Regions from separate parts of the Kitasatospora sp. NPDC057223 genome, predicted to be linked through region 3. Evidence: riboswitches for the same ligand, from Rfam matches in the RefSeq annotation. Region 3 holds a riboswitch; each other region holds the start of a gene.
The links. Region 3 has a riboswitch for cyclic di-AMP ahead of ACFUK0_RS11065 (transglycosylase family protein). Riboswitches for the same ligand answer to the same signal wherever they lie in the genome.
Positions count from the first base shown of each region.

Region 1: another riboswitch for cyclic di-AMP. It lies ahead of ACFUK0_RS04450 (peptidoglycan DD-metalloendopeptidase family protein); the one in region 3 lies ahead of ACFUK0_RS11065 (transglycosylase family protein).
Region 2: another riboswitch for cyclic di-AMP. It lies ahead of ACFUK0_RS34755 (transglycosylase family protein); the one in region 3 lies ahead of ACFUK0_RS11065 (transglycosylase family protein).

Region 1 is NZ_JBHUWW010000006.1:102,111-112,603, reverse strand. Features, by position in the region: gene ACFUK0_RS04485 (GDSL-type esterase/lipase family protein) at 1-1,080, shown strand, start outside; gene ACFUK0_RS04480 (NAD(P)/FAD-dependent oxidoreductase) at 1,135-2,493, opposite strand; gene ACFUK0_RS04475 (HipA family kinase) at 2,635-3,390, shown strand; gene ACFUK0_RS04470 (DUF3037 domain-containing protein) at 3,387-3,794, shown strand; gene ACFUK0_RS04465 (MarR family winged helix-turn-helix transcriptional regulator) at 3,911-4,360, shown strand; gene purB (adenylosuccinate lyase) at 4,441-5,871, shown strand; gene ACFUK0_RS04455 (MFS transporter) at 5,890-7,428, opposite strand; cyclic di-AMP (ydaO/yuaA leader) riboswitch at 7,732-7,908, shown strand; gene ACFUK0_RS04450 (peptidoglycan DD-metalloendopeptidase family protein) at 7,912-8,943, shown strand; gene ACFUK0_RS04445 (MDR family MFS transporter) at 9,075-10,493, opposite strand, start outside.
Region 2 is NZ_JBHUWW010000153.1:8,812-19,304, forward strand. Features, by position in the region: gene ACFUK0_RS34715 (MarR family winged helix-turn-helix transcriptional regulator) at 1-18, opposite strand, end outside; gene ACFUK0_RS34720 (MFS transporter) at 106-1,650, shown strand; gene ACFUK0_RS34725 (TetR/AcrR family transcriptional regulator) at 1,825-2,463, shown strand; gene ACFUK0_RS34730 (helix-turn-helix domain-containing protein) at 2,495-3,361, opposite strand; gene ACFUK0_RS34735 (ATP-binding protein) at 3,780-4,325, shown strand; gene ACFUK0_RS34740 (DUF397 domain-containing protein) at 4,488-4,724, opposite strand; gene ACFUK0_RS34745 (sirohydrochlorin chelatase) at 5,305-6,201, shown strand; gene ACFUK0_RS34750 (hypothetical protein) at 6,259-8,253, opposite strand; cyclic di-AMP (ydaO/yuaA leader) riboswitch at 8,727-8,885, shown strand; gene ACFUK0_RS34755 (transglycosylase family protein) at 8,893-10,179, shown strand; gene ACFUK0_RS34760 (hypothetical protein) at 10,342-10,493, shown strand, end outside.
Region 3 is NZ_JBHUWW010000021.1:16,504-26,996, forward strand. Features, by position in the region: gene ACFUK0_RS11040 (protein kinase) at 1-1,003, shown strand, start outside; gene ACFUK0_RS11045 (SurA N-terminal domain-containing protein) at 1,123-1,737, shown strand; gene ACFUK0_RS11050 (MazG family protein) at 1,818-2,831, shown strand; gene ACFUK0_RS11055 (SDR family NAD(P)-dependent oxidoreductase) at 2,839-3,315, opposite strand; gene ACFUK0_RS11060 (cytochrome P450) at 3,412-4,767, shown strand; cyclic di-AMP (ydaO/yuaA leader) riboswitch at 4,978-5,150, shown strand; gene ACFUK0_RS11065 (transglycosylase family protein) at 5,156-6,037, shown strand; gene eno (phosphopyruvate hydratase) at 6,279-7,565, shown strand; gene ACFUK0_RS11075 (septum formation initiator family protein) at 7,678-8,181, shown strand; gene ACFUK0_RS11080 (DUF501 domain-containing protein) at 8,178-8,825, shown strand; gene ACFUK0_RS11085 (exopolyphosphatase) at 8,822-9,760, shown strand; gene ACFUK0_RS11090 (NAD(P)/FAD-dependent oxidoreductase) at 10,270-10,493, shown strand, end outside.

The DNA.
Region 1 (10,493 bases), on a different contig from region 3:
GTCGCGGCCCCGGCCCGTGCGGCCGCCGGCCCGACCGCCAGTGTCACGATGGGCGACAGCTACATCTCCGGCGAGGCCGGCCGATGGGCCGGCAACAGCGACACCGCCGCCGGCAGCCGGGCCGGCACCGACCGGGCCTGGACGGGCAGCGGCTACGACCCGGCCCGGGTGTACCGCGCCACCTACGCGAGCGGGTGCGACCGCTCGGACTCCGCCGAGGTCGACAGCGCCCCCGGCATCGCGCAGACCCGGATCAACCTGGCCTGCTCCGGCGCCACCACCGCCAACGTCTTCCGGACCGGCCACGGCGGGCAGCCGTACAAGGGCGAGGCCCCGCAGGCCGACCGGCTCGCCGCCGTCGCGGCCGCGAACGACGTCAAGCTGATCACGCTGTCGATCGGCGGCAACGACCTCGGCTTCTCGGACGTCATCACCACCTGCGTCAAGGACTACCTGGTCTGGTACTCCTACTGCAACGACGACCAGCAGGCGGTGATCGACGCCCGGATGCCGGCCGCGACGGCGGGCGTCGGCAAGGCGATCGACGAGATCCGGGCGGTGATGTCCGCGGCGGGGTACGCGGCCGGCGACTACCGGATCGTGCTGCAGTCCTACCCGTCGCCGGTCCCGCGCAGCAGCGAGATGCGCTACGCCGAGAGCGGCTGGTCGCGGGCGGACACCGGCGGCTGCCCGTTCTGGGACGGTGACGCCGACTGGGCCCGGGACTCGATGGTGCCGCAGATCTCCGGCGCGCTGGCGGCGGTGGCGGCAGGCCGGGGCGTGCAGTTCATGGACCTCTCCGACATGCTGCAGGGCCGCGAGGTCTGCGCCCGGGGCGCCGCACTCGCCACGCCGTCCGCTCCGCCGTCCGCCGCCACCAGCGAGTGGGCGCGGTTCGTGGACGCGGGCCTGAGCGCCTCGCAGGGCGCCGTCCAGGAGTCGATGCACCCGAACCACTACGGGCAGCTCGCCCTCGGCCGCTGCCTCACCCTGCTGTACGCAAGGCCCACCGGGAACTTCTCCTGCCGCAACACACCCGGCCGGGACGCGGGCGGGATGTACCTGACCGCGCGGTCCTGACGCACCGCCGCCCCCGCCCGGTGACCGGGCGGGGGCGGCGCACCTCGGCGCCGGTCAGCCCTTCGCGAGCAGCGCCTGGGCGTGCGCCTTGACCTGGTCCTTGGTCAGGTACGCGTCGGTGTACTCGAAGTCGCGCAGCCGGGCGGGCTGGCGGGCCAGGAAGCCCGTCCGGACGAAGTCGTCGCCGGCCGTCGCGTTGAGCAGCCAGTTCGCGCCGACCCGGAACTTCGCGGCATTGGTCCGCATCGCCATCAGGTGGTAGCCGCGCGCCACCACCTGGGCGGGCAGGCCCTCCAGTTCGACCCCGACCGGCTTGGACACCGCGTCCGTGCCGCCCAGATCCACCACCAGGCCCAGGTCCTTGTGGTAGTACGGCTCCAGCGGCTGGTTCCGGAGCGAGGCGATCAGGTTGTTCGCCACCACCTTGCCCTGCCGGGCGGAGTGCTGGGCGGTCGGCGGGCAGACCGCGCCGTCGCCCTTCGCGAGGTCCGGTACGGCCGCCGCGTCGCCGAGCGCGAAGACGCCCTCGAACTGCGGTACCCGCATCTCCGCGGTGACGGCCACCCGCCCGCGCACCGTCTCGGCGTCCAGCGTGCCGATCAGCGGGCTGGCGGCGACTCCGGCCGTCCAGATCAGCGTCCGGCTGGGGAGCACCCGGCCGTCGGTGAACTTGACGCTCTCGGCGCCGACCTCGGCCACCGAGACGCCGAGCGACACCTCGATGCCCCGCTTGCGCAGCACCTTGAGCGCGGTCTCGCCCAGGGTGTCGCCGAGTTCGGGCATCAGCTTCGGCGCGATGTCGATCAGGTGCCACTTGATCTGCCGGGCGTCCAGCCGGGGGTAGCGGCGGGCCGCGGCGGTGGTCAGCCGTTGCAGGCAGGCGGCCGTCTCGGTGCCCGCGTAGCCGCCGCCGACGACCACGAACTGCAGCCGCGACTCGCGCTCGCGCTGGTCCAGGCTGGCCGAGGCCAGGTCGAGTTGGGCGATCACGTGGTCGCGGACGTAGGTGGCCTCGGCGAGCGTCTTCATGCCGCGCGCGTAGTCCGTCAGGCCGGGGATGTCGAAGGTGCGGGTGACACTGCCGGGGGCGAGCACCAGGAAGTCGTAGCGTTCGGCGACCACCTCGTCGGTGATCTTCCGCACCACGCACACCTTGGAGCGCGGGTCCACACCGATCGCCCCGCCCGGGATGATGTGCGTGCGCCGCAGGGTGCGCCGCAGTGAGACGGCCACCGACTGCGGGGTCAGCACGCCGGCCGCGACGTGCGGCAGCAGCGGCAGGTACAGCTGGTAGCTGAACGGCGTGACCAGGGAGATCTCCGCCTCCGAGGGCGCCAGCTTGCGTTCCAGGCGGCGGGCGCATTCCAGTCCGGCGAAGCCGCCGCCCACGATCAGGATCCGAGGACGTTCCATCGTTCATCCTTACAGTGCTGGTCCGAGCCGTACCAGGACAACTGTTCGCCACACTCGCACGGTCCAACGCGCATTGCCACCGCTACGGGCGCGCGGCCGGACCTGCGCCGGGCGGACCTGACAGATCGGTAGGCTGTCCGAGTGCTCTCCCAGGTGACGGCGGTCCGGTATGTGACGCCACTACGTGAAGGCGGCTCGATGCCGGGCCTGGTCGAGGCCGACGACCACCGGCTCTACGCGCTCAAGTGGGCCGGGGCCGCGCAGGGCCGCAAGGCGCTGGTGGCCGAGGTGCTGGCCGGTGAGCTGGGCCGCCGGCTCGGCCTGCCGGTGCCCCGGCTGGTCACCGTGGACCTCGACCCGGTGCTCGCCCGCAGTGAGCCCGACCCGCAGGTGCAGGGCCAGATGCGCGCCAGCGGCGGCCTCAACCTCGGCATGGCCTTCGTCAGCGGGGCGCTCAACTTCGACCCGCTCTGCTTCGACGTGGAGCCGGAACTCGCCGGGCAGGTGCTCTGGTTCGACGCGCTGATCGGCAACGTCGACCGCTCCTGGCGCAACCCCAACCTGCTGGTCGCCACCGGGGGCCTGCGGCTGATCGACCACGGGGCCAGCCTGATCTTCCACCACCAGTGGACGGGCGCGGCTGGCTGGACCCGCCGCCCGTACGACGCGGCGGACCACGCGCTGCTGCGCGCCCGGCCGGACGTCGCCGCCGCCGACAAGGTCCTCGCTCCGCTGGCGGCCGACGCGCTGGCCGGCGCCGTGGCGCAGATCCCCGACGTCTGGCTGACCGACGAACCGGGCTTCGACTCGCCCGAGGCGGTGCGCGAGGCGTACCGCGCGCAGCTCACCGCACGGCTCGCGGGCCCCCGCGACTGGCTCCCGGAGGTGTCCGCGTGAGCGGTACGCACGCTGTCCCGCAGGACGCTCTGCACGACTACGAGTACGCGGTGATCCGTGCCGTGCCCCGGGTCGAGCGGGGGGAGTGCGTCAACGTCGGCGTGCTGCTCTACTGCCGGCAGAGCGCCCATCTGGGCGCCCGCACCCACCTGGACCAGGGGCGGCTGCTGGCCCTCGACCCGGTGGCCGACGTCGCCGGCGTCCGGCGGGCGCTGCACGGCATCGAGGCGGTCTGCGCGGGCGGGCCCGAGGCGGGGCCGGCCGCGGCCGACAACCCGGGGCAGCGCTTCCGCTGGCTGACCGCGCCGCGCAGCGCCGTCGTCCAGCCGGGGCCGGTGCACACCGGGCTGACCGCCGACCCGGAGGCCGAGCTGCGCCGGCTGTTCGACCAGCTGGTGCTGTGAAGCCGCTGTGACGGTCTCCGGTACCGCCCTGACCTGGGGTGCTGCGGTTGTGCGGAAAGTCCTTTGCCGTGCTTGAAGCTGGAGTTGCTGAACCTTTTATGCGTACCCTTACGACCATGGGTTCGACACCGGCGACGACCGCCAACGCACCGACCACCGCCGAGCTGATGGAGGCCGTGGCGGCCGTCGGAGCGGCGTACTTCCAGGACTTCGCGGGTGCGGCGGCCAGGCACGGTCTCTCCTCCTCCCAGGCCAAGGCGCTCGGCGCCGTGCACGAGCCCGTCCCGATGCGGGCGCTGGCCGGGCGGCTGGGCTGCGACGCCTCCAACGTGACCGGCATCGTCGACCGGCTGGAGGCCCTCGGGCTGGCCCACCGGGAGGCCGCCGCGGGCGACCGCCGGGTGAAGATCGTCGTGATCACCGAGCAGGGCCGCGTGATCCTGGATCTGGTCCGGGCCGAGATGGCCCGCACCCACCAGGCCTTCGACGCGATGAGCGAGGAGCAGCGGATCGCCCTGAACTCGATCTGCCGCCAGGTGCTGCCGGTGCTCTCCGGCCGGGTCTGACCGCGCTCCCCGGCCGGCTCCGTCGGCTACCGGCCGGGCGCCGACGAATCGGCTGACCTCGGCTGTTAGGCTTGCGAAGCGTGAGCGCGAAGCCCCAGATCCCCAATGTCCTGGCCTCCCGGTACGCTTCGGCGACCCTGGCCCAGCTGTGGTCCCCCGAGCACAAGGTGGTCCTTGAGCGCCACCTGTGGCTCGCCGTCCTGAAGGCCCAGCAGGACCTCGGTGTCGAGGTGCCCGCCACCGCCGTCGCCGACTACGAGCGGGTCCTCGACCAGGTCGACCTCGAATCCATCGCCGCGCGTGAGCGCGTCACCCGACACGACGTGAAGGCCCGGATCGAGGAGTTCAGCGACCTCGCCGGCCACGAGCAGATCCACAAGGGCATGACCTCCCGGGATCTGACCGAGAACGTCGAGCAGCTGCAGATCCGGCAGTCCCTGCAGCACGTCCGCGACCGTACGGTGGCGGTCCTGGTGCGCCTGGGCCGGCTCGCCGCCCAGCACTCCGAGCTGGTGATGGCCGGCCGTTCGCACAACGTCGCCGCCCAGGCGACCACCCTCGGCAAGCGGTTCGCGACCGTGGCCGACGAGCTGCTGGTGGCGTTCAGCCGCCTGGAGGAGCTGATCACCCGGTACCCGCTGCGCGGGATCAAGGGCCCGGTCGGCACCGCCCAGGACATGCTGGACCTGCTCGGTGGTGACACCGACAAGCTCGCCGAGCTGGAGCAGCGGGTCGCCGGCCACCTCGGCTTCGACAACGTGCTGACCAGCGTCGGCCAGGTCTACCCCCGTTCGCTGGACTTCGAGGTGCTGTCCGCACTCGTCCAGCTCTCCGCGGCGCCGTCCAGCCTGGCCAAGACCATCCGGCTGATGGCCGGCCACGAGCTGGTCACCGAGGGTTTCAAGGAGGGCCAGGTCGGCTCCTCCGCGATGCCGCACAAGATGAACACCCGCTCCTGCGAGCGCGTCAACGGCCTGGCCGTCATCCTGCGCGGGTACGCCTCGATGACCGCCGAGCTCGGCGGCGACCAGTGGAACGAGGGCGACGTCTCCTGCTCGGTGGTGCGCCGGGTCGCGCTGCCGGACGCGTTCTTCGCCTTCGACGGCCTGCTGGAGACCTTCCTGACGGTGCTCGACGAGTTCGGGGCCTTCCCCGCCGTGATCGAGGCCGAGCTCGACCGCTACCTGCCGTTCCTGGCGACCACCAAGGTCCTGATGGGCGCGGTGCGGGCCGGGGTCGGCCGGGAGACCGGGCACGAGATCATCAAGGAGCACGCCGTCGCGTCCGCGCTGGCGATGCGCGCCGGTGCCCGTGAGAACGAGCTGCTGGACCGCCTGGCCGCCGACGAGCGGATGCCGCTCGACCGGGCCGGGCTGGACGCGCTGCTCGCCGACCGGCTCTCCTTCACCGGTGCGGCGGGGGCGCAGGTCGCCGAGGTCGTGCGACGCATCGAGGCCGTCGCGGCCGCTCACCCGGAGGCCGCCAAGTACGCTCCGGGCGACATCCTCTGACGTTCCGTCAGGCCATGCTCAGGGTCCTGTCACCGTTCCGGTGGCGGGGCCCTGCGGCGTCTCGGGCCCTTCGTGCGCCGGGTGCCCCGGGTCGAGCGGAGGGGCGCCGGCCGTGCAGGCCCACTTCGCGTCGGGCTCGGACACCGGGTGGTCCGGCGCCAGGACGTTGCCGCGCACCGTGGCCAGCGCGATCAGCGAGCCGCCGGCCAGCAGGCCCGCGCAGATCAGCATCGCGGTGCGGAACGCCGAGTCCACCGCGGCGGGCACCCGGTAGGCGTCGCCGCTGAGGCCGGCCAGTGCGGGCAGCGCCGCCACGGCCAGCAGACCGGCCGCCCGGGCGGCCGCGTTGTTGACGCCGCTGGCGATCCCGGCCCGGCGGACCTCCACCGCCGCGAGCACGGTCGCCGTGAGCGGTGCCACCAGCAGGACCATCCCGCAGCCCATCACCGTGGTCGCGGGCAGCACGTCCGTCCAGTAGGAGGCGTCGGCGCCGATCCGCAGCATCAGCAGCACGCCGCAGGCGCAGAGCAGCGGCCCGACGGTGAGCGGCAGCCGGGGGCCGATCCGCTTGCCGAGCCGGCCGGCCCGGGCGGACAGCGCGAGCATCAGCACGGTGATCGGCAGCAGCGCGAGGCCGGAGGTCAGCGGGGTGAAGCCGGAGACCGTCTGGAGCTGCACCACCAGCAGGAAGAAGACGCCGCTGAACGCCGCGTACACGCAGAGCGTGACCAGGTTCACCGCCGTGAAGAGGCGGGAGGCGAACAGCTCCAGCGGCAGCATCGGCGCCGGGTGGCGGCGCTCGGTGGCGATGAACGCGGCGCCGAGCAGCAGCCCGGCGGCGCCCGACACCCAGACCCCGGGGGAGAGCCCTTCACCGGCCGCCGTCAGCGCGTACGTCACCCCGCCGAGCGCGAGCGCGGCCAGGACGGCGCCGCGGACGTCGAAGCTGCCGGTGGCGCTCTCGTCCCGGCTCTCCGGAACGTGCCGGCCGGCGACCGCCAGCACCACGGCGGCCAGCGGGACGTTCAGCAGGAAGATCCACCGCCAGCCGGGCCCGTCCACCAGCCAGCCGCCCAGGAACGGGCCGACCGCCGCCGCCACCCCGCCGAGGCCGGACCACAGGCCGACCGCCGCCGAGCGGTCGTCGGGCCGGAAGGTCGCCTGGAGCATCGCCAGCGAGCCGGGTGTGAGGAGTGCGCCGCCGATGCCCTGCAGCGCGCGCGCCGCGATGAGCACCCCGACGTTCGGCGCCGCGGCGCACAGGGCGGAGGCGGCGGCGAACCAGCAGACGCCGATCAGGAAGACCCGGCGCCGCCCGTAGCGGTCGCCCAGGGCGCCGCCGAGCAGGATCAGGCCGGCCAGGGTGAGCAGATAGGCGTTCAGGGTCCACTGCAGGGCGGCCAGCGAGGCGCCGAGATCCGCGCCGATCCTGGGCAGTGCGACGTTGACGACGGTGCCGTCGAGCATCGCCATGCTGGAGCCCAGGACGGTCGCCAGGATCACCCAGCGCCCCTGTGCGGTGCCGAGTGCCAAGGTGCCCGCGTCGTCGGTTCTCACGGCTCGATCCTGCGCCGGAGCGGGTGAAGTGACAAGGGTCACCGGCGGCGCGTCGGGGTGGTGGCTGAGCGTGCCGGGATATCCACGCAGGGCCGAGAAAGTGACCGGAGGGGGGTCGGCCGGTCGCTCAGCGGAGTTGATCCGTGCACATACTGCACAGCCGATCATTCGGAGAGTCACGGAATTCGATGGGATTCCCGTGAAATTCCGGGGCTAAACGTGATCGACATTGATTTGCCCGGCTTCATCAGCTTTGCTTCAGCGACTGCCCGGCCATGGTCCGGGTGGGCCCGCCGGGTGGAACGCCTAGTCCTGCCGCTGCCCGGAGGCTTCGAACAACTCTGTACGGCAGGAGTGGGGGACCCACAGGTAAGTCGCCGTCCCGGTCACCGGGACGGCTTGGGGTGAAGCCGCGCTTGCGGCCGGGCAACTCCAGCCCGAACCCGACAGCTCACCTCGCAGGCGTCGGAGAGGAAATACCCCATGTCCGCAATCACGAACCGTCTGCCGCGTCTGGCCCGTATCGGCATCGCCACCGGTGTGACCGGCGCCGTGCTCGCCCTTCCCCTGGTGACCGCCGTCAGCGCCCAGGCCCACACGGTGCCGGCCGCCAAGTCGCACTCGGCCGCCGTGACCGGCGCCACCAGCGTCGACGCCATCGCGGTGACCCAGAAGACCGCCGCCGTGGAGGCCGCCCCGGCCGCCCCGGCCGCCGCCCCCGCCGCTGCCGCGGTGGAGAGCTACAAGGTCCACGGCGGGGACACCCTGTCGAAGATCGCGGCCTCGCAGAACGTCACCGGCGGCTGGCACGCGCTGTACGACAACAACCGTGAGGTCATCGGCTCCAACCCGAACCTCATCTTCCCCGGCCAGAAGCTCGCGCTCGGCGCCAAGGCCGCCGCCCCGGCCGCCGAGGCCCCGAAGCCCGCCGCGCCGAAGACCTCCTCCGACTCCGCGCCGGCCAAGAAGGCCGCCCCGAGCGCCAAGGCGTCCGTGGCCCCGAAGGCCGCCGAGACCGCCAAGCCGGCCGCCCCCGCGACGAAGGCCCCGGCCGCCGCCGCGACCACCGCCGCCGCCGCGCCGAAGCCCGCCGCCGTGGCCAGCACCTCCGGCTACACCGCGCCGATCGCCGGCGTGAAGCTCGGCACCGCCTACGGCGTGGCCGGCTCCATGTGGTCCAGCGGCCACCACACCGGTGCCGACTTCGTCGCCGCCACCGGCACCCCGCTGAAGGCCATCGCCAACGGCACCGTGGTCAAGGCCGGCAACGGCGGCGCCTACGGCAACGAGGTCGAGATCAAGCTCGCCGACGGCAAGTACGCCCAGTACGCGCACCTGTCCTCGATCGGCGTCAAGGTCGGCCAGACCGTGACCGTCGGTCAGCAGATCGGCCTCTCCGGTGCGACCGGCAACGTGACCGGCCCGCACCTGCACTTCGAGGTCCGCACCGGCTCGGAGTACGGCTCGGACATCGACCCGATCGCGTACCTGCGCGCCCACGGTGTCAGCATCTGACACCTGGTCCCCCCACGTGACGGGCTGACCGTCGCACGGTGACCACGGCAGTACCTGCGGAAAACACCGGCCGGGCCGGCAGCGAACGCTCATCGCTGCGGGCCCGGCCAGTTTTGCGTTCCGTCCCGCCGTCAGACGGGCACCTTGTCCCGGTACGGTGCCTGGTCGTCCTCGAAGAGGCGGGCCGCGATGGACTCGACGGCGCGGTCGAGGCGGGCCCGGTCACCCGGATCGGTGACGTCCCAGTCGTCGAGGTGGCCGTCGATCCAGCGGCGCCACGCCTCGGCGAGCCGGTCGACCTCCTGCTGCCCGGCGGCCGTGAGACCGAGCCGCCCGCCGTCGCTCTCGGCGTAGCCGGCGCCGAGGGTCCGGTCGGCGGCGGGTTGCAGGACCTCGGGCGGCATGTGGTGCGCGGCGGCGATGGCGGCGAGCGAGGCCCCGCCCTGGAGGCGGTTGCGCCAGTAGATCTGACCGAGCATCCAGGCCTGGTCCGGCGTCACGGTGCTGCCGGAGTCGGCCAGCAGCTGCCGCCCGATCTCGGGCCGCCCCTTCGTGCGGCGCAGCACGTTGGCGAGGGCCCGCTCCAACTGCTTGTCGGCGTCCGCGCTGTCCGGTGCGCCGAAGCCCTCGCCCATGTCCGCGGCGCCGGCCCGGGCGCTGTCGCGCAGCGGCACCTCCTTGAGGAACCAGGCGACCACGAAGCCGACGACGGCGACCGGCACCACCCACTGGAAGACGTAGTTGATGGTGTCGGCGTACGCGTGGACGAACGGCAGGGCCGCCTCCTCGGGCAGCGCCTGCAGGCCGGCCGGGCTCTGGACCGCGGCCGGCGGGACGCCGGGCGACTGGGCGAAGGCCGCCTCCAGGTTCGGCCCGAGCTGGTTGTTGAACAGGGTGCCGAACACGGCCGTGCCGAAGGCGCTGCCGAGGGTGCGGAAGAAGGTCACGCCCGAGGTCGCGGTGCCCAGTTCGTGGTACGGGACGGTGTTCTGCACGGCGATGGTGAGCACCTGCATCGCCAGCCCGATCCCGAGGCCGAGGATGAACATGTAGAGCGACTCCAGCCACGCTCCGGTCGAGGGGCCCATCGTCGACATCAGGTAGAGGCCCACCGCCATCACCGCGGTGCCGAGGATCGGGAAGATCCGGTACCGCCCGGTGCGGCTGACCACGATGCCCGACAGCATCGATGTGCCGAGCAGGCCGACCACCATCGGCAGTGTCCGCACGCCCGAACCGGTGGCCGAGACGCCGTCCACGAACTGGAGGTACGTCGGCAGGTACGTCATCGCGCCGAGCATCGCGAAGCCGACGATGAAACTGAGGATCGAACAGACCGTGAAGACCGAGTTGCGGAAGAGGTGCATCGGCAGCATCGGCTCCGGCGCCCGCAGCTCCACGAGGACGAACGCCGTCAGCAGCACGGCCGACCCGACGAACAGGCCGATGATCGTCGCCGAACCCCAGGCGTACTCGTTGCCGCCCCACTCCAGCCCGAGCACCAGGCCGCACGCGCCGAGCGCGACCAGCACGATGCCGAGGTAGTCGAT
Region 2 (10,493 bases), on a different contig from region 3:
GGGGTCGAGTTCGGACACATCGCCAGAGTAGCACATGCTCAGGAACTTATTGCGTTCACACTATATTTACTTGCATTGATTGCACATGCATGTAGTGTCCTCCCCATGACCGCCACACGCCGCTCCGATTCAACCCCTCACCTGCCAGGGCCAGCTGACCTGCCGTCGCACCCCGAGCAGAACTGGACACCCCGCCTCTGGGGCACCCTCGTCGTCCTCTGCGCCGCCATGTTCCTCGACGCCCTCGACGTCTCGATGGTCGGCGTCGCACTGCCCTCCATCGGCACCGACCTGAACCTCTCCACCTCGGCCCTCCAGTGGGTCGTCAGCGGTTACGTCCTCGGCTACGGCGGCCTGCTCCTGCTCGGCGGCCGCGCCGCCGACCTGCTCGGACGGCGCCGGGTCTTCCTCGTCGCCCTCGCGGTCTTCGCCGCCGCCTCCCTGCTCGGCGGTCTGGTCGACAACGGCGGGCTGCTGATCGGGGCGCGCTTCCTGAAGGGCGTCAGCGCCGCGTTCACCGCCCCCGCCGCCCTGTCGATCATCACCACCACGTTCCCCGAGGGGCCGGCCCGCAACCGGGCCCTGTCCATCTTCACCACCTGCGGCGCGAGCGGCTTCTCGCTCGGCCTGGTGCTCAGCGGCCTGCTCACCTCCGCCGGGTGGCGCTGGACCTTCCTGATGCCCGTACCGGTCGCCCTGATCGCCCTCGTCTTCGCCGCCCGGCTGCTGCCCCGCCAGGCCCGCGACGAGCGCGCCGCCGGCGGCTACGACGTGGCCGGCGCGATCACCGGCACCACCGCCGTCCTGCTGCTGGTGTTCACCGTCACCGAGGCCCAGGGCGCCGGCTGGCTGAGCCTGCGCACGATCGGGTCGCTGATCGCCGCGGCCGCCCTCGCCGTCTCCTTCATCCTGATCGAGCTGCGCACCCCGCACCCGCTGGTGCGCCTGGGCATCTTCCGCAACGGCGGGGTCGCCCGGGCCAACCTGGTCGCCTTCACGCTGTTCGGCTCGTACGCCGGCTTCCAGTTCATCGTGACGCTCTACCTGCAGCGACTGCTCGGCTGGTCCGCCCTGGAGATGGCCTTCGCCCTGCTGCCGGCCGGTGCGCTGGTCGCCCTGTCCGCGACCCGGATGGGCAGCGTGGTCGACCGCTTCGGCACCAGCAGGCTGCTGCCGATCGGCGTGCTCGCCCTGCTGCTCGGCTACGCGACGTTCCTGCGGCTGGGCGAGCACAGCGGCTACGTCGCACTGGTGCTGCCGAGCATGGTGCTGCTGGGGATCGGCTTCGCGCTGGCCTTCCCGTCCGTCAACATCGCCGCCACCAACGGCGTCGCGGACGAGGAGCAGGGGCTGGCGTCCGGCCTGGTCAACACCGCCATGCAGGTCGGCAGCGCGATCGTGCTGGCGATCGTCACCGCGGTGATCACCGCGGGCAGCGGCGGCGGCGAGAGCCCGCAGGCGCAGCTGGACGGCTACCGCCCGGCGCTCCTGCTGGTGGTCGCGGTGGCCCTGCTGGGGCTGGTCGTGGCAGCGGCCGGTGCGGTGATCGACCGGCGGCGGCCGGCTCCGGTGGCGGTGCCGGACTACGACTACCCGTCGGCGAAGTCCGCCAGCGAGGTCGGGGCCGACGAGGTGCTGAGCGGGCGCTGACGCGGGCTCAGGAGTCGAACGGAGCCGGTTCCACCAAACCCCCGTGTTGGTGGAACCGGCTCCTCCGTACGCAACCGTCCCCTCGTGCCCCTGCGATGTGCGGGTACGACGGTTTCGGCGGGCTTCCGCGCCAGTATATTGGCCGGGAGCCAACGAACGTACGGAGCAGACACGATGGCACCTCGCGGGGATTCGGTCAACGAGGAAATGCGCCAACGCTCCCGGCGCCGCATCATGCGGGCCACCGTGGAGCTCGTCGACCAGCACGGGTACACGGGCACGACCCTGGCCGACATAGCCGAGCGCGCCGGGCTCGCGCGGGGGCTGCTGTCGTACTACTTCGACGGGAAGCGGCTGCTGATGCAGTCGGCGACGCACCGGCTGATGCACCTGGAACTGTCCGCCGCGCTGGCCGGCCTCACCGCCGGGGCCTCACCGGAGGAGCGGCTGGCGCGGGCGATCGACGCGGTGCTGGGCGTCGCGATGGCGCACCCCCGGGTGATGCGCTCGCATCTCGCCCTGATCCTCGACCCCGACACGGGCTCCTTCGTGAAGGATCCGGAGCAGCGGCAGCTCGGCGCGATCCTCCAGGAACTGCTGCGGGACTGGGGCGCGCCGGATCCGCCCGCCGAGCACGCGGTGCTGCGCAGCGCGCTGATGGGAGGCTGCATCGGGGTGCTGCTGCCGGGTGCGGAGCTGCCGCTGGCGCCGATCCGCGCGGACCTGTTCGGCCGCTACGGTCTGGCCTGGGAGCTGGGACTGCCGCCGCAGCCGGCGCCGCCGGACCGGACGACGCCCCCGGCGCGGGCCTGAGGGCCTGCGCCGGGGGCGGTGCCGGGCCGGGTCAGCGCTCGGCGAGGATCGAGGCGAGCAGGTCGATGGTCTGGCCGGGCGTCAGGCTGTCCACGCAGAGGCGTTCCATGACCTGGATGTAGGCGTCGACGTCGTCGCGCTTGTCGAGGTAGAGCGCGCTGGTGAGCTGTTCGAGGTAGACGACGTCGGCGAGGTCCTGCTCGGGGAAGCGCAGGATGGAGAACGCGCCGCTCTCGCCGGCGTGGGCGCCGAAGCGGAACGGCATCACCTGGATGACGACGTTGGGCTGCTCGGCGATGTCGATCAGGTACTGGAGCTGGCCGCGCATCACCTTGGGCCCGCCGACGGGGCGGCGCAGCGCGGCCTCGTCGATGACCGCCCACAGGCGGGGGCTGTTGCCGTCGGTGAGCAGCTTCTGCCGGCGCAGCCGCAGGCTGACCCGGCGCTCCAGCTCCTCGTCGCTGATCACCGGGCGGCTCTGCCCGAACACGGCGCGGGCGTACTCCTCGGACTGCAGGAGGCCGGGGACGAACTGCACCTCGTAGGTGCGGATCAGGGTGGCCGCCTCCTCCAGGCCGACGTAGGTCTGGAACCAGCCGGGCAGCACGTCGTTGTAGCTGTGCCACCAGCCCGACTTGTTGGCCTCGCGGACCAGGCCGAGCAGCGCCTCGCGCTCGATGCCGTCGGTCACGCCGTAGAGGCTGAGGAGGTCGGCGACGTCGCGCTCCTTGAAGCTGACGCGGCCGAGCTCCATCCGGCTGATCTTGGACTCGGAGGCGCGGATGGCGTACCCCGCGTCCTCGCGGGTGATTCCCCGCCCTTCGCGGAGCCGGCGGAGCTGGGAGCCGAGGAGGATCCGGCGAACCATCGAGCCGCCGCCCGGCTGAACTGTGGTCATGCGGTCCAAACCTCCACCTTGGGCAAACAGCGCACAGTCTGCCATCAGTTGAGCGCTCACGGTGCCCGTACTGACGGATGTATCTATCAGTTCTGCACCTCGGGCACCAGAATGCACGTGCATCCGGCGCTTGCATATGCCAGCGATACGACTGCACGTGAATCGACTCTTGCATCTGCAGTGAGCGCAGAGGACCATGGTGCACGTGCACCTGCACATCCCTGGCATTCCCGCGGGTACCGCATCGACCCTGTGCGCGACACCGCACACCAGCCCGGCAGCGCTGCGGCGCAACCGGGCACTTGTGTGCGCGCAAGGGCCGTACGAGGCGGCAGCCCAACGGCCGAGCGAGTCGGAGGTGACCGGCATGACCCCGGCGGGTCCAGCCGTGTCGGCCCCCTTATGGGAGGAGCTCTTCATGAGCACCGGTACGGCCTTGGCGGTCGACCCCCACGTGGTCACCTGTACGCTCGCTCCCCGCTTCGAAGCCGTCAGAACCGCGCGCGACTTCGCCAGAACGACGCTCCACCGCTGGGGACTCGGTGACCTGTTCGACGATGTCGCACTGGTCGCCTCGGAGCTGGTGACCAACGCCCTGCGGCACGCCGTCGGCGCCCGGCCCGAAACGGGCCCGTCCGCCGGCGACCTCGCCGCCTTTCCCGCCCAGGGCGGACCGCAGCAGGCCATGGACGGCCGGCTGCCGATCCGAATAAGCCTGGTGCACCGCTCACCGCAGGTGGTCTGCGCGGTCAGTGACCCGAGCAGCAACGGGCCGGTCGCCCGGGAGGCCGATTTCGTGGCCGAGTCCGGCCGGGGCCTGCACCTGGTGGACTCCTTCAGCCGCTCGTGGGGCTGGCACCCGCTGGCCGGCGCCGGCAAGGTGGTCTGGGCGCTCTTCGAGGCCGAGGACCCGGGTGCGGCCGCGGCCCGCGAGGCGCTCGGGCGGCACCGCCGCTCGGCCTGACGGCCCGCCGGCGCGGAGCCGGACCACGGGCCCGCCACACGGGCCCGCACACGGGGCGGGAACCGAGCGGACGCCGGTGACCCGAGAAGACGAAAACGGCCGTCGTGGTGTCAGCACCCACGACGGCCTCCTGACAGTGACGGCGGAGACGGTGACCGCGCCTCAGAGCCCCAGGTGGTCGAACTCCCCGTCCTTCGCGCCGAGCAGCAGCGCCGCTATCTCGGCCCGGGTGTAGATGAGCGCCGGACCGTCCGGAAAGCGGGAGTTGCGCATCGCGACACTGCCGTCCGGCAGTGCGGCGAACTCGACGCAGTTGCCCTGGGAGTTGCTGTGCCGGCTCTTCTGCCAGAGCACTCCCTGCAGGTCAGCAGCCGCCATGCCGTTGTACGTGTGGTGCATAGAAATCTCCCGAAGAGACCGGAGTAGTCGTCCAGTTCGGCGCCCGGCCCGAAAGGCCGCGGTGTTCGAGGCCCGGCCCCCCTGCCGGCCCGGCACGCGCCTCACTTGACGTGATGATAGCCGCAGTGCACGTGCATCAGCACGGGACATTGCAGGTGCACCGGATCCTCCGAACCAGGTGGAACCATCCGCGACCTGCCCGGCCGACGGTATGTAAGCGGACATAGCTGACCGAAACGCAGGCCCCGCGATAACCGCCCGTAGGCGGCCCCCAGCAAAATGTTGATCTTCGGATGCCGGGAGTCGCCCGGCCGTGACCCACAGTCAGTCATCGCACGGGCTGTGATAGATGTCACTCGGGTCGCACCTGGCGCCCGCCCGACGGCCGGCGGCACCCGCGGGCCACCGGCCGTCGGGCCGACCGGCGCGCGCCGACCGGTCGAGCGCCGGTCGGAGTGACGGGGACCCGACGAATTAGCTGACGGATTTGTCGTCCTATGACCGAAATGACGGCATGCCTACCGTCCGATATGGGCAGCCGACTGCGACTCGGCCGGGCCGATGTCCTACGATCTCCGCCATGAGCACCGCAGCCATCCCGGGCGCGCCACTGCCCGTCCGCACTCCAGGCTCCCGTGCGCGGGGGCGCCACCGTCGACCCGAGCGCCCCGAGATCCCGGCCGGCTCCCCGGCCCTGGTGCTCGCCGTGCCGGCGACCGCAGGGCCCGAGTCCCGGTCCGTGGTCGACGAGCTCCTGTCGATCGTCCGCAGCGAGCAGTCCGGCGTCCAGACCGCCGCGGCCTACCTCCCGGACGCGTCCGGCCAGGCCACCGAGCCGGGCGTCGCCGACCTGATCGCCCAGGCCCTGCAGGCCGGCCTGCCCGCACCCGTGGTGGTGCCGCTGCTGCCCGGCCCGCACGGCTACCTGGACGGCCTGCACGCGCTCGCCGCCGGCTCCGGCGCCGTCATCACCGACGTGCTCGGCCCGCACCCGCTGCTGGCCGAGGCCGTCCACGTCCGGCTGTCCGAGGCCGGGCTGGCCCGCGCCGACCGCGCCCGGCTGTTCGCCATCGCCACCGCGGCCGACGGTGTGGTCCTCACCACCGTCGGCGGCGAGGAGGCGGCCGACGCCGCCGGGATCACCGGTGTACTGCTCGCCGCCCGCCTCGCCGTGCCGGTCGTCGCCGCCGCCCTGGACGTGCCCGGCTCGGTGGCCGCGGCCGTCGAGCACCTGCGCGCCACCGGCTCGCAGCGCCCCGCGCTGGCCCCGCTGGTGATCGGCCCGGAGGCCGACCCCGAGCTGCTCGCCACCGCCGCCGAGGAGACCGGCTGCCCGAGCGCGGCCCCGCTCGGTGCCTACCCGACGGTCGGCCAGCTGATCGCCTCCACCTACCTGGCCGCCCTCGAAACGGCCCTGGCCGCGGCGGAGCAGGCCCTGGAGCCGGCCCCGGAGCACGAGCAGGCCGAGGCGGAGTAGCGCGCGCCGTACGACAGTCGGTGGGGGCCCCGGACTCGTCCGGGGCCCCCACCGCGTTCAGTGCACCGGCGCCAGGCGGCCGGTCGGGGCCGCCGCGTCCCGCAGCGCCGGCGCCGGGGTCAGCACCGGCCGGGGCGCGGCCGTCAGCTCGGGAGCCGGCACGGTGGCGGCGTTCCACCGCGGCACGGCGGCGCCGCCCGCACCGGCCCCGACGACCCGGACGGCGGTGGACTCCCCCGCCCTGCGCAGCAGGACGTCCGGGGCCGGGGCCCCCTGGTCCAGCCAGAGTTCGCTGCCGCCGAACTCGCAGTCCAGCACGACGAGGACGTCCGGCTGCCCGTCGGGCTCGGCGCGCAGCGCGATGCCGGCCTTGCGGTACCCCGTCAGGAGGCTGCGGCTGAAGGTGACTCCCGCTCCGGCGAGCTGGTGGCGCTCGGTGGCGACGGCGTAGTCGGACTGGCCCGCGGCGTCGATCAGCAGGCCGTCGAAGACGGTGCCCCGGTCGCGGCCGAGCGCGTGCAGCGACACTCCCCCGGCGCCGTTGCCGTACAGCACGCTCGCGGAGTAGTCGAAGTCGTTGAGGTAGGCGCCGTGTTCGATGCCCCAGCCGCCGTTGTGGTAGCCGACGAATCCGGTGACGACGTGGTGGTACCTGGCGTTGAGCCAGACGAAGATGCCGTCCCGCAGGTTGTTGTGGGCGAGGCAGCGTTCGAACGTCCAGACGCCCTCACTGGTCTCCGGCCACTCGAAGCCGGAGGCCCCGGTGGCGCCCTGGACGCCGACGGCGACGCAGTCCCGCGCCACGCCGCCCGTCCCGGCGCCGAGGCTGAAGCCCGTCAGGCGGTAGGCCCGGGGGTTCGGTTCGCGCACGGTGCGGGAGGCGACGCAGGACTCGTACACGATGTCGTCGGAGGGGCCCTGCGGGGTGCGGGTGTCGGCCGGGCCGTCCCACCAGTAGGCGTCCTCCCAGGTGTCGTGGCTGATGCAGCCGCGGAAGGTGATGCCGTGGCTGCCGTGCGGGACGAAGGCGTGGTTGCCGGCGTCGCGGACGACCACGCCCTCGACCACGGTGCCCCGGCTGCTGTCGGCGAGCAGGTGGAAGTGCAGCCCGTACCGGCCGGTGACGGGGGCGGTGATCGGGGCCGCTCCGGTGGGGGACGTCCAGGTCTCCGCCGTCCCGGTGCGCGGGCCGAGCCAGCGCAGGGCCGCGTGCCGGACGTCGGCCGGCCGGGAGCTGGTCAGGTGGACGTGGGCCCGGCCGCCGGGCGTGCCCTCGACCCGGACGTTGCGGGTCAGGTTGAGCACCTCGGCGCCGACGGTGACGCCGCCTCCGGCCGCGACCCTCGGGTGCGCGAAGGCCAGCGCCTCCCGCAGGGTGACGGTGGCTCCGCTGACGGACGCGACCGTGCAGAGGTCGTAGCGGGTGGAGAAGTCCGCCGTGTCGGGGGGCGCGGTGGGGGTGACGGCGAGTTCGTCGCCGGGCTGCCAGCCGGTGGGAGCGGCGGCCAGCACCAGCTCGGTGTCGCCCGCCGCCAGCGCGGTGGCGGCGCGCACCCAGGCCGTCCGCGCGGCGCCGTCCAGCCGCAGGTAGCCGGAGCCGGTGACCCAGAGACCGGTGTCGGTGGCGAGGACGGCCGCACCGTCGCCCCGGAAGCGGCGCTCGTCGACGGCGGGGAAGCGCAGGGCGTGGACGGCGGCGCCGGCCGGGGCGAGCGCGAGTGCGCCGCGGACCTCGACGTTCCCCGCCGAGTCGAGGGTGAGGGTGCGGTCGGCGGCGAAGACCAGCGCGCCGCCCGGCTCGACGAGCAGGGAGCCGACGGTGGCGTCGGTGTCGAGCAGCACGCTGTCGGTGATCCGTACGGCGCTGCCGGGGCCGGGTAGGGCGCCGCCCCAGCCGGCCGGGTCGGACCAGCGGCGGCCGTTCTCGTCCAGCGCGGGCGGCGGGCCCGCGGCCGGGCCGGGGTGCTCGTGACCGGGACTCAGGCCCGGTGCGGCGGTGCCGGGTTCGGTCGCTTTCGTGGCGCTCTGCGGTGAATTGACCGAATTGTCCATGGAGCGGCGGAGCAGTTCCTCGCCCGCGACGACGGCGGCAACGGTGCCGGCTGCGAGCCCGCGAAGCAGCGTTCGACGGGGTATGCCCCGCAGTGTCCAGGATTGCCGCTTTCTCCCGGACTGTCGGGTTGTACCAGATTGCCCCGTAGGGCCGTTGGTCCCGGAGGGCGGCTCCTCGCCCTCCGGTTGCGAGCTCCCGTCGGTCATGGTTTCGTGCCCTCCCGCCGGCCCCCACGGCTTCGCGCCGACCCTCTGAAGGATAGGCAGATCTCCTCCGCGGCACGGGTTTTGCCCGAAATCGGTCATTTCTGATCATGAGGACCCAGGCCGCACAGGGGTCGCGCATCAAACGTGACGAGCGTCACACATGTTTGCAGTTTGAACTTAAGTCTGCTTAACGTGCTCCCCGTTCGTGGTCACACGAACCCAGTTCATCCGCAACGCCGAGGCCTGCCGTCGGATGCGCTGGCAGCGCGAAAAACGCACCACGGCAGGCGCGGGGGACCCAGGTAAGCCGCCCCGGACCGGTCAAGTACCGGCTCCAGGGCTAGGGGTGAAGCCGTGCTCACAGCACGGCCGGGCAACTCCAGCCCGAATCCGACAGCTCACCTCGCAGGCGTGGGAGAGGATCACGTCTTCATGCTGACCACCAACGGCACCCGTCTGTCCAGCCGTACCGCCCGTCGCCTGATCGCCGCCGTCGGCGTCGCGGGTGTCGGCCTCACGATCCCGTGCCTCACCGCCGGTACCGCGGGCGCCGCAACCGTCGCCACCTGGGACAAGGTCGCCCAGTGCGAGAGCGGCGGGAACTGGAGCATCAACACCGGCAACGGCTTCTACGGCGGCCTCCAGTTCACCAACAGCACCTGGGCCGAGTTCGGCGGCACCGCGTTCGCCTCGCGCGCCGACCTCGCCACCAAGGACCAGCAGATCGCGACGGCCGAGAAGGTCCTCGCCGTCCAGGGCCCCGGCGCCTGGCCGGTCTGCTCCGTCCAGGCCGGCCTGACCAAGGGCGGCGCCGCCGCCTCGGTCGACACCGGCGCCCCGGCGGCCGCCAAGCCCACCACTCCGGCGGCCCCGGCCCCCTCGGCCCCGGCCACCGCCAAGCCGGCCGCCCCGGCCACCGGCGACAGCTCCGCGAGCAGCTCGAAGGGCTCCTCGGCCGGCAAGTCCTGGAACGGCAACAAGTCCTGGTCGCAGCAGGGCGGCCACGACAGCACCCGCACCTACACCGTGCTGGCCGGCGACTGGCTGTCCGGCATCGCCGACAAGAACAACGTCCAGGGTGGCTGGGAGCGTCTGTACGAGCTCAACAAGTCCGTCCTGACCGAGGGCGCCGACGTCATCTACCCGGGGCAGCACCTGGCCCTCGGTGACGCGGCCCAGGGCGCCACCAAGGCGTCCAGCACCGACTCCTCGGGCAAGAAGTTCGACTGGTTCAACCGGTCGGGCTCCTCGGCCACCGCTGCGGCGTCCACCTCCACGGACACCGCGGCGAAGCCCGCCGCGGCCGAGCCGGCCGCCGCGACCACCACCACGGCGGCCGCCACCCAGGCGCCCGCCTCCGGCAGCATGGCCGCCGCGGTCTCCTTCGCGCAGTCGAAGGTCGGCCAGGCGTACATCTACGGCGGTACCGGCAACGGCGGCTGGGACTGCTCGGGCCTGACCCAGGCGGCGCTGCGCGCGGCCGGCGTCTCGATCCCGCGGGTGGCCGCCGACCAGGCCGCCGCCAGCACGCACGTCTCGCTGGACAACCTGCAGCCGGGCGACCTGCTGTTCTGGTCCAACAACGGCAGCGACTCGGGCGTCTACCACGTCGCCATCTACACCGGCAACGGCAGCTACGTCGAGGCCGCCAACCCCGCCGCGGGTGTCCGCACCCAGACCGTCGCCAACTGGGCGCCGGACTTCGCCGGCCGGGTCTGATCCGGCAGCACCACCACAGCAGGCAGAGGCCGCCGTCCCCCGGGAGCAGTTCCCGCGGGGCGGCGGCCTCGCCGTGCCCGCGGCCAGGTCCGACGGCGGCAGACCTGGCCGGATCCCGGGCGAACGGGCATGCTGGCGATCCGTACCCGAGGAGGAGTCGCCATGGCCAAGGTCACCGTCACGCTCGAATCCGATCTCGCGATCGAGGTGATGCTGCTCTCCGGGACGAGGAGCCCGCAGGACGCGGTGGAACTCATCGTCCGGGACTACCTCGCCAGGGGCCACCGCACGGAGGCCCGGACGGGCGACGCGGC
Region 3 (10,493 bases):
GCTGCTCCCGCCGGGCGAGGGCGGACCACAGCCCCGGTACGGCGCGGTGCCCGACCCCACGCGCCCCTTCCGCTTCCCGCACCACCCCCAGCCCGCGCCCGCGCCCGTCGACCGGGCCGCCCCCGCCGCCGGGCCGTTCGCGCCGGCGCCCGCAGCGGCGTGGCCGGAGCCCAGGCCGCTGCTGATGAGCGCCGTGTCCGCCGAGCCCGTCCCCGCCGCGTCCACACCCGCTCCGTACCCGCATCCCGTCCCGTACCTGCCGCCTGCCCCGTCCCCGCCCCGGCCGCAGCAGGCCGGCGACCTGACCCTCGCCTGCGCCGAACTCTCCGACCTGGTCGCCGCGAAGCGCCACGCCGAGGTCATCGACCTGGCGGCGCGGCTGCTGCCCCGTGCCCGCGCCGAGCGCGGGGCGAGCGCCCCGCTGGTCGGCACCATCGGCACCATCTACGCCCGCACCCTGCTGAAGGAACGCCGCTTCCGGGACGCGCTGCCGGAGTACCGGCTGCTGGCCGCCGCCGCCGAGGGCGGTCCGCACGGTCCGCAGGGGCTGGACCACCGCTACCGGGCGGCGGAGTGCCTGGAGCAGCTCGGCCAGGGCGCGGAGGCGCTCGCGGAGTACCACGCGCTGCTCACCGCCCACTCGGCCCGGCTCGACGCCGGACTCGACCCCGACCCGGGGCGCCTCCACGACATCCGCGAGCGGATCGGGCTGCTGCGGGCGGCCGGCGGCGACACCGAGGGCGGCTGGGAGTGGCTGCTCCAGCTGCTCCTCGACCGCGAACGGCTGCTCGGCCCGCACCACGAGGCCGTCCGCCGCCTGCGGCAGAGCCTCGACCAGCTCCAGCAGCACCGGACGGGCAGCGGCACCGGCCACCCGGCCGTCCGGACCCACCCGCAGCCGCCCGCCACCCCGCCCGCACCTGCCGCCCCGCCCGCCTTCGACCCCCGCTCGGGCGGCTGGCCGGCCCCGGGCACGGGCAGCCCGTACCCGCCCGGCCGCTGAGAGCGATCCGCGCCGCGCGCCTCCCCGTTCGGCGCAGGGTCCTCGCTGCCGGGCGGGCGGCGGCCTAGTCTCGGGAGGGTCCAGCAGAGCTGCCGTCCGCACCGCCAGGGAGGGCCGGGATGAACCGCCGAACCGCCCTCGCAGGCGTCCTGCTGTGCCCCGCCGTGCTCCTCACCTCCTGCGGCGGGGCCGTTCAACCGGGGGCGGCGGCGCTGGTCGGCGGTGAGCGGATCAGCCTCGCCACCGTGCAGGCGCGGGCCGCCGGGCTGCGTACGGCGGCTGCCGGGCCGTCGGGTGACGCCGGCACCGGCGCGGGGGCGGATGCCGACGGGCTGGCCCGGCGGGCCCTGTCCGAACTCGTCCGGGACGCGCTGGTGGCCCGGGCGCTGGCGGACCGCGGCCTGCGGGTGACGGCCGGCGAGGTGGCGGGGGCCCGCGCGGCGGACCAGGCGGCGGCGGGCGGTGCGGCGCAGCTCGCCCGGGTGCTGGCCCGCCGGGGCGTCCCGGCGGAGGGCATCGACACGTACTACCGGCAGCAGGCGGGCATCCGCCGCCTCGCGGCCGCGCAGGGACTGGACGCGGGGACGGAGGCGGGGGACGCGGCGGTGCGCCGGGCGCTCGCGGACGCCGCGCTGGCGCTGCACGTCCGGGTCAGCCCCCGGTACGGCAGGTGGGACGTGCAGCAGGTGGCCCTGCTGCCCGATCCGCCCGGCGGTACCGCGCTGGTTCGCTGACGGGCCCCGGGGCTGCACCGTCCCGGGCCTCGCCCCGGACGCCGTCCCGGGCGAGGCGCCGGGGCAGGTAGGTTCGGAGCGTGACCACTTCTGCACCCGCCCCGAAGCTGATCCTGCTCACCACCACCCACCGGGTCGCCCCCGGCCTGCTCTCCTGGCCGGCCTGGGAGGCGCTGCGCGGCGCCGACCGGGTGCTCGCGGCGGACGAGGCGCACCCGCAGCTGCCGGCGGTGCGCCAGGCGGGTGTCGAGGTGGAGCTCGTCGAGCGCGGGACGGCTCCGGCGCTGGCCCGCCTGCTGGTCGGCGGCGACCGGCCGGTCACCGTCTGGCTGGGCAGTCCGGACGGCGATCCTGGGCTGACGGACGCACTGGCCAGGCTCGCCGTCGAGGAGGCGGGGGCGGTGCCGGAGATCGAGCTGCTGCCCGGCTCGTACGACCTGCCGGGCGCGCGGCTGCTCGACCTGGCCTCGGTGATGGACCGGCTGCGTTCGCCCGGCGGCTGCCCCTGGGACGCCGAGCAGACCCACGAGTCGCTGGTGAAGTACCTGGTCGAGGAGTCCTTCGAGCTGGTCGAGGCGATCGAGGAGGGCGATCGGGAGACGCTCCGAGAGGAGCTCGGCGACGTCCTGCTACAGGTGTTCTTCCACTCCCGGATCGCCGAGGAGCACCCGGAGGACCCGTTCTCCGTCGACGACGTGGCGGGGGACATCGTCGAGAAGCTGATGTACCGCCACCCGCACGTGTTCGGCGACGTCGAGGCCGGGGGATCGGCCGAGGTCGAGGCGAACTGGGAGCAGCTGAAGGCCGCCGAGAAGCAGCGCGAGTCGGTCCTGGACGGCGTGCCGGCCGGGCTGCCGGCGCTGGCGTACGCGGCGAAGCTGGTCTCCCGGGTGCGCCGGGCGGGCTTCACCGGCGTGCCGGACGCGCCGTACGAGCTGCCGGCGGAGCTGACCGCGGAGTCGGCGGGCGTGCTGCTGCTCGCGCTGGCGCAGCGGGCGCACGACGCGGGCGTGGACGTGGACGCCGCACTCCGGGCGGCGGCGCGCGGCTACCGCCGCGAGGTGCGGGTGGCGGAGGGCCTGGGCACGGACTGACCGGAGGTCAGGCGACCTGTGCCCGGTCGGCGGAGCGGCGCTGCTGCGGGATGACCTCGCTGATCGCCTCGCCGACGAGGGCGAGCAGCTCGGCGAGGCGGCCGAGCTGGTCGGGGAGGTCGAGGAGGTCGGCGAGCGGGACGATCCGCTCGCCGTCCGGGCCGGCCACGCAGAACAGGTCGATCCGGCCGAGGTGCTTCTCCGCGGTGTCCACCAGGGCGGCCACGTCGCTCGGGCGGTGGATGTCGCCGCACACGCCGACCACGGGGCAGCCCGGGCGGTCCAGCTCGGCCGCGAGGTCCTCGGCCCGGTTGGGGTGCTGGTCGGCGATGAGCACTCCGGCGGCTCCGGCGGCGGTGAACCGGCGGGCCAGATCGGCCCCCGAACCGCCGTCGAGTACCGCGATGACCACCACTGCCCCGGCTACCCGCATGGCGCGCTCCTCCTCTGTGGGCGACTCCGCACCGGCGCCCACCAAAGACATGTCGGAGGATCGTAGGCACGTCACGACCCTCCGCAACAGGGATTACCCACCAGGTGACCAGGCTCACGCCTCCTGGCCACCGGATACCGTCGGGACATGCCTGATCAGCCGTATGCCACCCAGCCGCCCGCCGGCCCGGACGCCCAGTCGGACACCCGTCCGGACGCCTGCCCGAACACCCGTCCGGACGCCCAGCCCCCGCTGTTCACGTGGGAGTTCGCCGCCGACCCGTACCCCGCGTACGCGTGGCTGCGCGAGCACGCGCCCGTGCACCGCACCACGTTGCCGAGCGGGGTGGACGCCTGGCTGGTCACCCGGTACGCGGACGCCCGGCAGGCGCTGGCCGACGGCCGGCTGTCCAAGAATCCGGCCCACCACAGCGAGCAGGCCCACCGGACGGGCCGGGTCGGCATCCCGGGCGAGCGCAGCGCGGACCTGATGACGCACCTGCTGAACATCGACCCGCCGGACCACACCCGCCTGCGGCGGCTGGTCTCCAAGGCGTTCACGCCGCGCCGGGTCGCCGAGTTCGAGCCGAGGGTGCAGCAGCTGACCGACCGGCTGATCGACTCCTTCGCGGCGCGCGGCTCGGCCGACCTGATCCACGAGTTCGCCTTCCCGCTCCCCATCTACGCGATCTGCGACCTGCTGGGGGTGCCGCCGGAGGACCAGGACGACTTCCGGGACTGGGCGGGCATGATGATCCGGCACGGCGGCGGCCCGCGCGGCGGGGTGGCCCGCGCGGTGAAGCGGATGCGCGCCTACCTGCTGGAGCTGATCCACCGCAAGCGGGCGGACCTCGGTGACGACCTGATCTCGGGGCTGATCCGGGCCAGCGACCACGGCGAGCACCTGAACGAGAACGAGGCCGCGGCGATGGCCTTCATCCTGCTCTTCGCGGGCTTCGAGACGACCGTGAACCTGATCGGCAACGGCCTGTACGCCCTGCTCGGGCACCCGGAGCAGCGGGCGCTGCTGCAGGAGTCGGTGGCGGCGGGGGAGACCGCGCTGCTCGGCACCGCGGTGGAGGAGCTGCTGCGGTACGACGGGCCGGTGGAGATGGCCACCTGGCGGTTCGCCACCCGGCCGCTGTCGATCGGCGGCGTGGACATCCCGGTGGGCGATCCCGTCCTGGTGGTGCTGGCGGCGGCCGACCGCGACCCGGCGCGGTTCGCGGACGAGAACGTGCTCGACCTCGCCCGCAAGGACAACCCGCACCTGGGCTTCGGCCACGGTATCCACTACTGCATCGGCGCGCCGCTGGCCCGGCTGGAGGGGCAGGCCGCGCTCGCCACCCTGCTGACCCGGCTGCCCGACCTGCGGCTCGCCGCGGACCCGGCGGAGTTGCGCTGGCGGGGTGGCCTGATCATGCGTGGGCTGCGCGCGCTTCCGGTCGAATTCACGCCCGAGGAGGCTTCGGGAGAGGTGCCGGATCCGGCCGCGACACTCTGACGGCGTGTCGAACATGTCTGATCACAGGTGGTCAGAAGGCGCATCAATGCGGACATATGGGCGTGGTTAGTGGACGAAACAGGGGCTGTCGTAATTTCCGCGTGATGTCTGCGATATGAGCTTGTGATTGATGTGAGGATCTGTCTACTCTCCCTGCAGTTCGCAGCTGCGAGCCCCGAGTGCGGAACGCCGAGTCCTGCCCGCCGCACATCCGGGAAACCGACCAGACCCTCGGGCAGGGGCGGGGGACCCACGATTTTCTGCCGTTTCCCCACGGCTTGGGGTGAAGCCACCGAGGCGGGAAGAAACCTTCCGCCCGACGTGGCCGGGCCATCTCCGGTCCGAACCCGACAGCTCACCTCGCAGGCGTGCGGAGAGGGACATCCTCATGCTGTTCGTTGGTAACGGTCGTCACCGTCGTCGTACCCAGGCCGAGAAGGTCATCGCCGTAGCGGGCGTGGCCGGCGTAGGCCTCGCGATGCCGCTCCTCGCCGCCACCGGCGCCCAGGCCGCGCCGGTCTCCGTCTGGGACAAGGTCGCCCAGTGCGAGAGCGGCGGGAACTGGAGCATCAACTCCGGCAACGGGTACTACGGCGGACTGCAGTTCAGCCAGAGCACCTGGAAGTCCTTCGGCGGCGGCGCGTACGCCGCCCAGGCGCACCAGGCCAGCAAGGGCCAGCAGATCGCCGTCGCGGAGAAGGTCCTCGCCTCGCAGGGGCCGGGCGCCTGGCCGGTCTGCTCGCGCAAGGCCGGTCTGGCGAAGGGCGGCCCGGCCGCCCAGGCCGACACCGCCGACTCCTCGTCCGACTCCTCCTCCGACTTCCGGCCGGCCGCCGCGACCGCGCCGAAGGCGGCGCAGCCCAAGGCGGCCCAGCCGCAGGCCCCGTCGAAGCCCGCCCAGCAGAGCGCGGCGGATCCGGACGAGGAGGCGGGCCGGGCCCCCGACTTCGGCGGCCGGGCCGGCTGGGACGCCGACGACAAGGTGTTCTGGTACCAGGACAACGGCGACTGGTACTGGACCAGCCACCAGAGCGTCTACGAGCAGTTCGCGCCCGCGGCCCGTACCGCGCAGGCCGCCCCTGCCGCCGCCCCTGCCGCGGCCCCGGCCGGTCCGGCCGCCTACACCGTCCGGCCCGGGGACACCCTCGGCACCATCGCCGGCGCCCAGGGCGTGGCCGGCGGCTGGGGCGCGCTCTACGACGGGAACCGCTCCGTCGTCGGCGCCGACCCCGACCTCATCATTCCCGGCCAGGTGCTGAACCTCGGCTGAGCCGCGAGCGGCGGGGCCGTGCCGTGCTTGTCCGGTACGGCCCCTTTCGCTCGTCTCTGGGTGCAATCCGTCGGGCATCCAGGTGAACTACCGGCGAGTAGCGCGGTCACACGCTGAGACGGGACGTAGGTCGACGTGGCCCTGCGAGCCCGGGCGGTTAGGCTCTGGTCGTAACGACTCCGCAATCATCCGCAGACACCACAACAGTCCGCGGGTACCTGCTTCCACTAGGAGATGCCTCGTGCCGTCCATTGATGTCGTCGTAGCCCGTGAGATTCTCGACTCGCGTGGCAACCCCACGGTCGAGGTCGAGGTCGGTCTCGATGACGGCAGCACCGGCCGCGCCGCCGTCCCGTCCGGTGCCTCGACCGGCGCCTTCGAGGCGCTGGAGCTGCGTGACGGTGACAAGAACCGCTACTTCGGCAAGGGCGTCGAGAAGGCCGTCCTCGCCGTCATCGAGCAGATCGGCCCGGAGCTGGTCGGCTACGACGCCACCGAGCAGCGCCTGATCGACCAGGCCATGCTCGACCTGGACGCCACCCCGGACAAGTCCTCGCTCGGCGCCAACGCCATCCTCGGCGTCTCGCTCGCCGTCGCGCACGCCGCCTCCGAGGCCTCGGACCTGCCGCTGTTCCGCTACCTGGGCGGCCCGAACGCGCACGTCCTGCCCGTCCCGATGATGAACATCCTCAACGGCGGCTCGCACGCGGACTCCAACGTCGACATCCAGGAGTTCATGATCGCTCCGATCGGTGCGGAGTCCTTCTCCGAGGCCGTCCGCTGGGGCGTCGAGGTCTACCACACGCTCAAGGGCGTGCTGAAGGAGCGCGGCCTCTCCACCGGCCTGGGCGACGAGGGCGGCTTCGCCCCGAACCTGGACAGCAACCGCGAGGCGCTCGACCTCATCGTCGAGGCCATCAAGAAGGCCGGCTACGTGCCCGGCAAGGACGTCGCGCTGGCGCTGGACGTCGCCGCCTCCGAGTTCTACAAGGACGGCGCCTACCAGTTCGAGGGCAAGGGCCTCACCTCGGCCGAGCTCATCGACTACTACGCCGACCTGGTCGCCTCGTACCCGCTGGTCTCGATCGAGGACCCGCTGGACGAGCAGGACTGGGACGGCTGGAAGGCCATGACCGTCAAGCTCGGCGACAAGGTCCAGCTGGTCGGTGACGACCTGTTCGTCACCAACCCCGTCCGCCTCGCCAAGGGCATCGAGACCGGCACCGCCAACGCGCTGCTGGTCAAGGTCAACCAGATCGGTTCGCTCACCGAGACCCTGGACGCCGTCGAGCTGGCCCAGCGCAACGGCTACCGCTGCATGATGTCGCACCGCTCCGGCGAGACCGAGGACGTCACCATCGCCGACCTCGCCGTCGCCACCAACTGCGGCCAGATCAAGACCGGCGCCCCGGCCCGCTCCGAGCGCGTCGCCAAGTACAACCAGCTGCTGCGCATCGAGGAGATCCTCGACGACGCCGCCGAGTACGCGGGCCGCGGCGCGTTCCCGCGCTTCAAGCACGAGGGCTGAGCCCGCCGCGGGGGCCGAGTCCCCGCCGCATCGCCTGCCTGACCGGTGCCCCGGCTCCCACCCCGTAGGGTGGAGGCCGGGGCACCGGCGCGACCAGGAGGGGTGACGGGACATGGCAGGCTGGAAGATTCCGGGCTTCGCGGGGCGTCCGCGCTTCACGAGCCGGGCGACCGTCCTCGTCCTGGTGCTCTGCTCGCTGGTGGCGATCCTCGCCTATCCCACCCGGCAGTTCATCTCCCAGCGCTCCGAGATCTCCGCCCAGCGGGCCAGGGCCGAACACGCCAGGCAGCAGGTCGAGGAACTCCGCCGGGAGAAGGCCCGCTGGCAGGACCCTGAGTTCGTCAAGGCGCAGGCGCGGGCCCGGCTGCACTACGCGATGCCGGGGGAGACCCCGTACATCTCGGTGGACCCGACGGCGGCCGCCAAGGCCTCGGCCGGTCCGGCCGCCGGCGCCCCGCCCGGTTCGGCGGCCGCCGGCCCGGCGACGCCCGCCAAGCCCTGGTACGCGAGCGTCTGGGACTCCGTCGACGCCGCCGACGCCGCGCCCGCCGGCACCACCGCCCTTGCCCCCGTTGTTGCCCCCGCCCCCGCCCCCGCTAGAGACAGCTCCCCATGACCACTGAGAACACCCCCTCCGCCCCCGGCGTCGCCGACGCCGACGTCGCGGCCATCGCCGCCCAGCTCGGCCGCGTCCCGCGCGGACTGCGCGGGGTCGCCCACCGCTGCCCCTGCGGCAACCCGGACGTCGTCGAGACGGCTCCCCGGCTCGCGGACGGCACGCCGTTCCCGACCCTCTACTACCTGACCTGCCCCAAGGCCGCCTCGCTGATCGGCACCCTGGAGGCGGACGGCGTGATGAAGGAGCAGACGGCCCGGCTCGCCGAGGACCCGGAGCTCGCCGCCGCCTACCAGAAGGCGCACGAGGACTACATCGCCCGCCGCGACGCGATCGAGGTGCTGGAGGGCTTCCCCAGCGCCGGCGGCATGCCGGACCGGGTGAAGTGCCTGCACGTGCTGGTCGGCCACTCGCTGGCGGCCGGCCCGGGCGTCAACCCGCTCGGCGACGAGGCGATCGGCATGCTGGAGGACTGGTGGGCCAAGGGCCCCTGCGTCTCCGCCGCCGAGGTGGCCGAGAGCGCGGCGGCCGTCGCCCAGAAGCGGGCCACCGCCGAGGACCACGCCGCCGTGATCGCGGCCAAGGAGCAGCTGGCCGCCGAACGCGCCGCGAAGAAGCGCGCGGCCGAGGAGGAGGGCCGATGAGCAGCACCCGGGTCGCCGCGATCGACTGCGGCACCAACTCGATCCGCCTGCTGGTCGCCGACCTCGACCCGGAGACGGGCGAGATCACCGACCTCGACCGCCGGATGATCGTCAACCGGCTCGGCCAGGGCGTCGACCGCACCGGCCGGCTCGCCCCCGAGGCGTTGGAGCGGACGTTCGAGGCCTGCCGCGAGTACGCCGGGGTGATCGCCGAGCACGGCGTCGCCCCCGAGCGGATCCGCTTCGTGGCCACCAGCGCCTCGCGGGACGCGGAGAACAGCGACGAGTACACGGAGGGCGTCCGCGCCGTCCTGGGCGTCGCCCCCGAGGTGGTCAGCGGGGAGGAGGAGGCGCAGCTCTCCTTCACCGGTGCCACGAAGGAGCTCACCGGCGGTCAGTTCCCGTCCCCCTACCTGGTGTTCGATCTGGGCGGCGGATCGACCGAGTTCGTCCTCGGTACGGACGACGTGCAGGCCGCCCGGTCGGTGGACATCGGCTGCGTACGGCTGACCGAGCGGCACTTCGCCGGGGCCGAGCTGCCGACGCTGGGCCAGATCTCCGCCGCGAAGGCGCACATCCGGGCCGAGCTGGACAGGGCCGCCGAGGTGGTGCCGCTGAACGGCGCGGCCACCCTGGTCGGCCTGGCCGGCACCGTGACCACGATGTCGGCGATCGCGCTGGAGCTGCCCGTGTACGACTCGGAGCGGATCCACCACTCGCGGATCTCCCGGGACGACGTCGCGGAGATCGCCGGGCGGCTGCTGGCCTCCACGCACGCGGAGCGGGCGGCCATCCCCTCGATGCACCCGGGGCGGGTCGACGTGATCGCGGCCGGGGCGCTGGAGCTGCTGGAGATCATGACGCGGACGGGTGCGGCCGAGGTCGTGGTCAGCGAGCACGACATCCTGGACGGCATCGCCTGGAGCATCGCCTGACGGCTCGCCCGGGGCCGCGGTGCGGCCCGGTGCGGTCCGTGGCTTGTCAGGGGTTCCCCTGCCCGGCAGGTCTTACGTTTTCGGCCCCGGAGCGCCTGTTGGGCGCCCGGGGCCGCGGCGCGCGCGGGGCCGGGCGAGAAACTTCGTGAATTTCTTCACATGGCGATCCGGTCATTCGCCGCTCTTTTGGCACACAGGGTGGCCCTGGGTGTCCGATATCTGGGACTGAAGGTCGTCCAGCGGGGTGGCCCGCTGGATCGCAGGTCGGTCTCGCAGTCCGGCGATGGAATCGAAATAGGCCCTGGGAACCCGGGCGCCCCAAGGATCGTTGCTGCTCACGAGGGTCGCCCGAACGCATGTGCTCACGACGGAGCGGGCCGGACGGTGAGCAGCGAGCCGGCAGACGCCCCGGCCCCCCGGAAGCGGCCGCGAAGTGTAGCACGGGGTGTCCAGACCCCTGTGACGGGCCTCACGAAGAGCAGTCCGAAGGGTGCTGGATACTTTCGGATATGAGCACCACGGAGCGTCCTCGCATCCTCATTGTCGGCGGTGGTTACGTCGGCCTGTATGCCGCGATGCGCATCCTCAAGAAGATGCGCTACGGGGAGGCGACCGTCACGGTCGTCGACCCGCGGTCGTACATGACGTACCTGCCCTTCCTCCCCGAGGCGGCCGGCGGCAACGTCGCGCCTCGCAACCTCGTCGCCCCGCTGCGCAGCGCCCTCAAGAACGC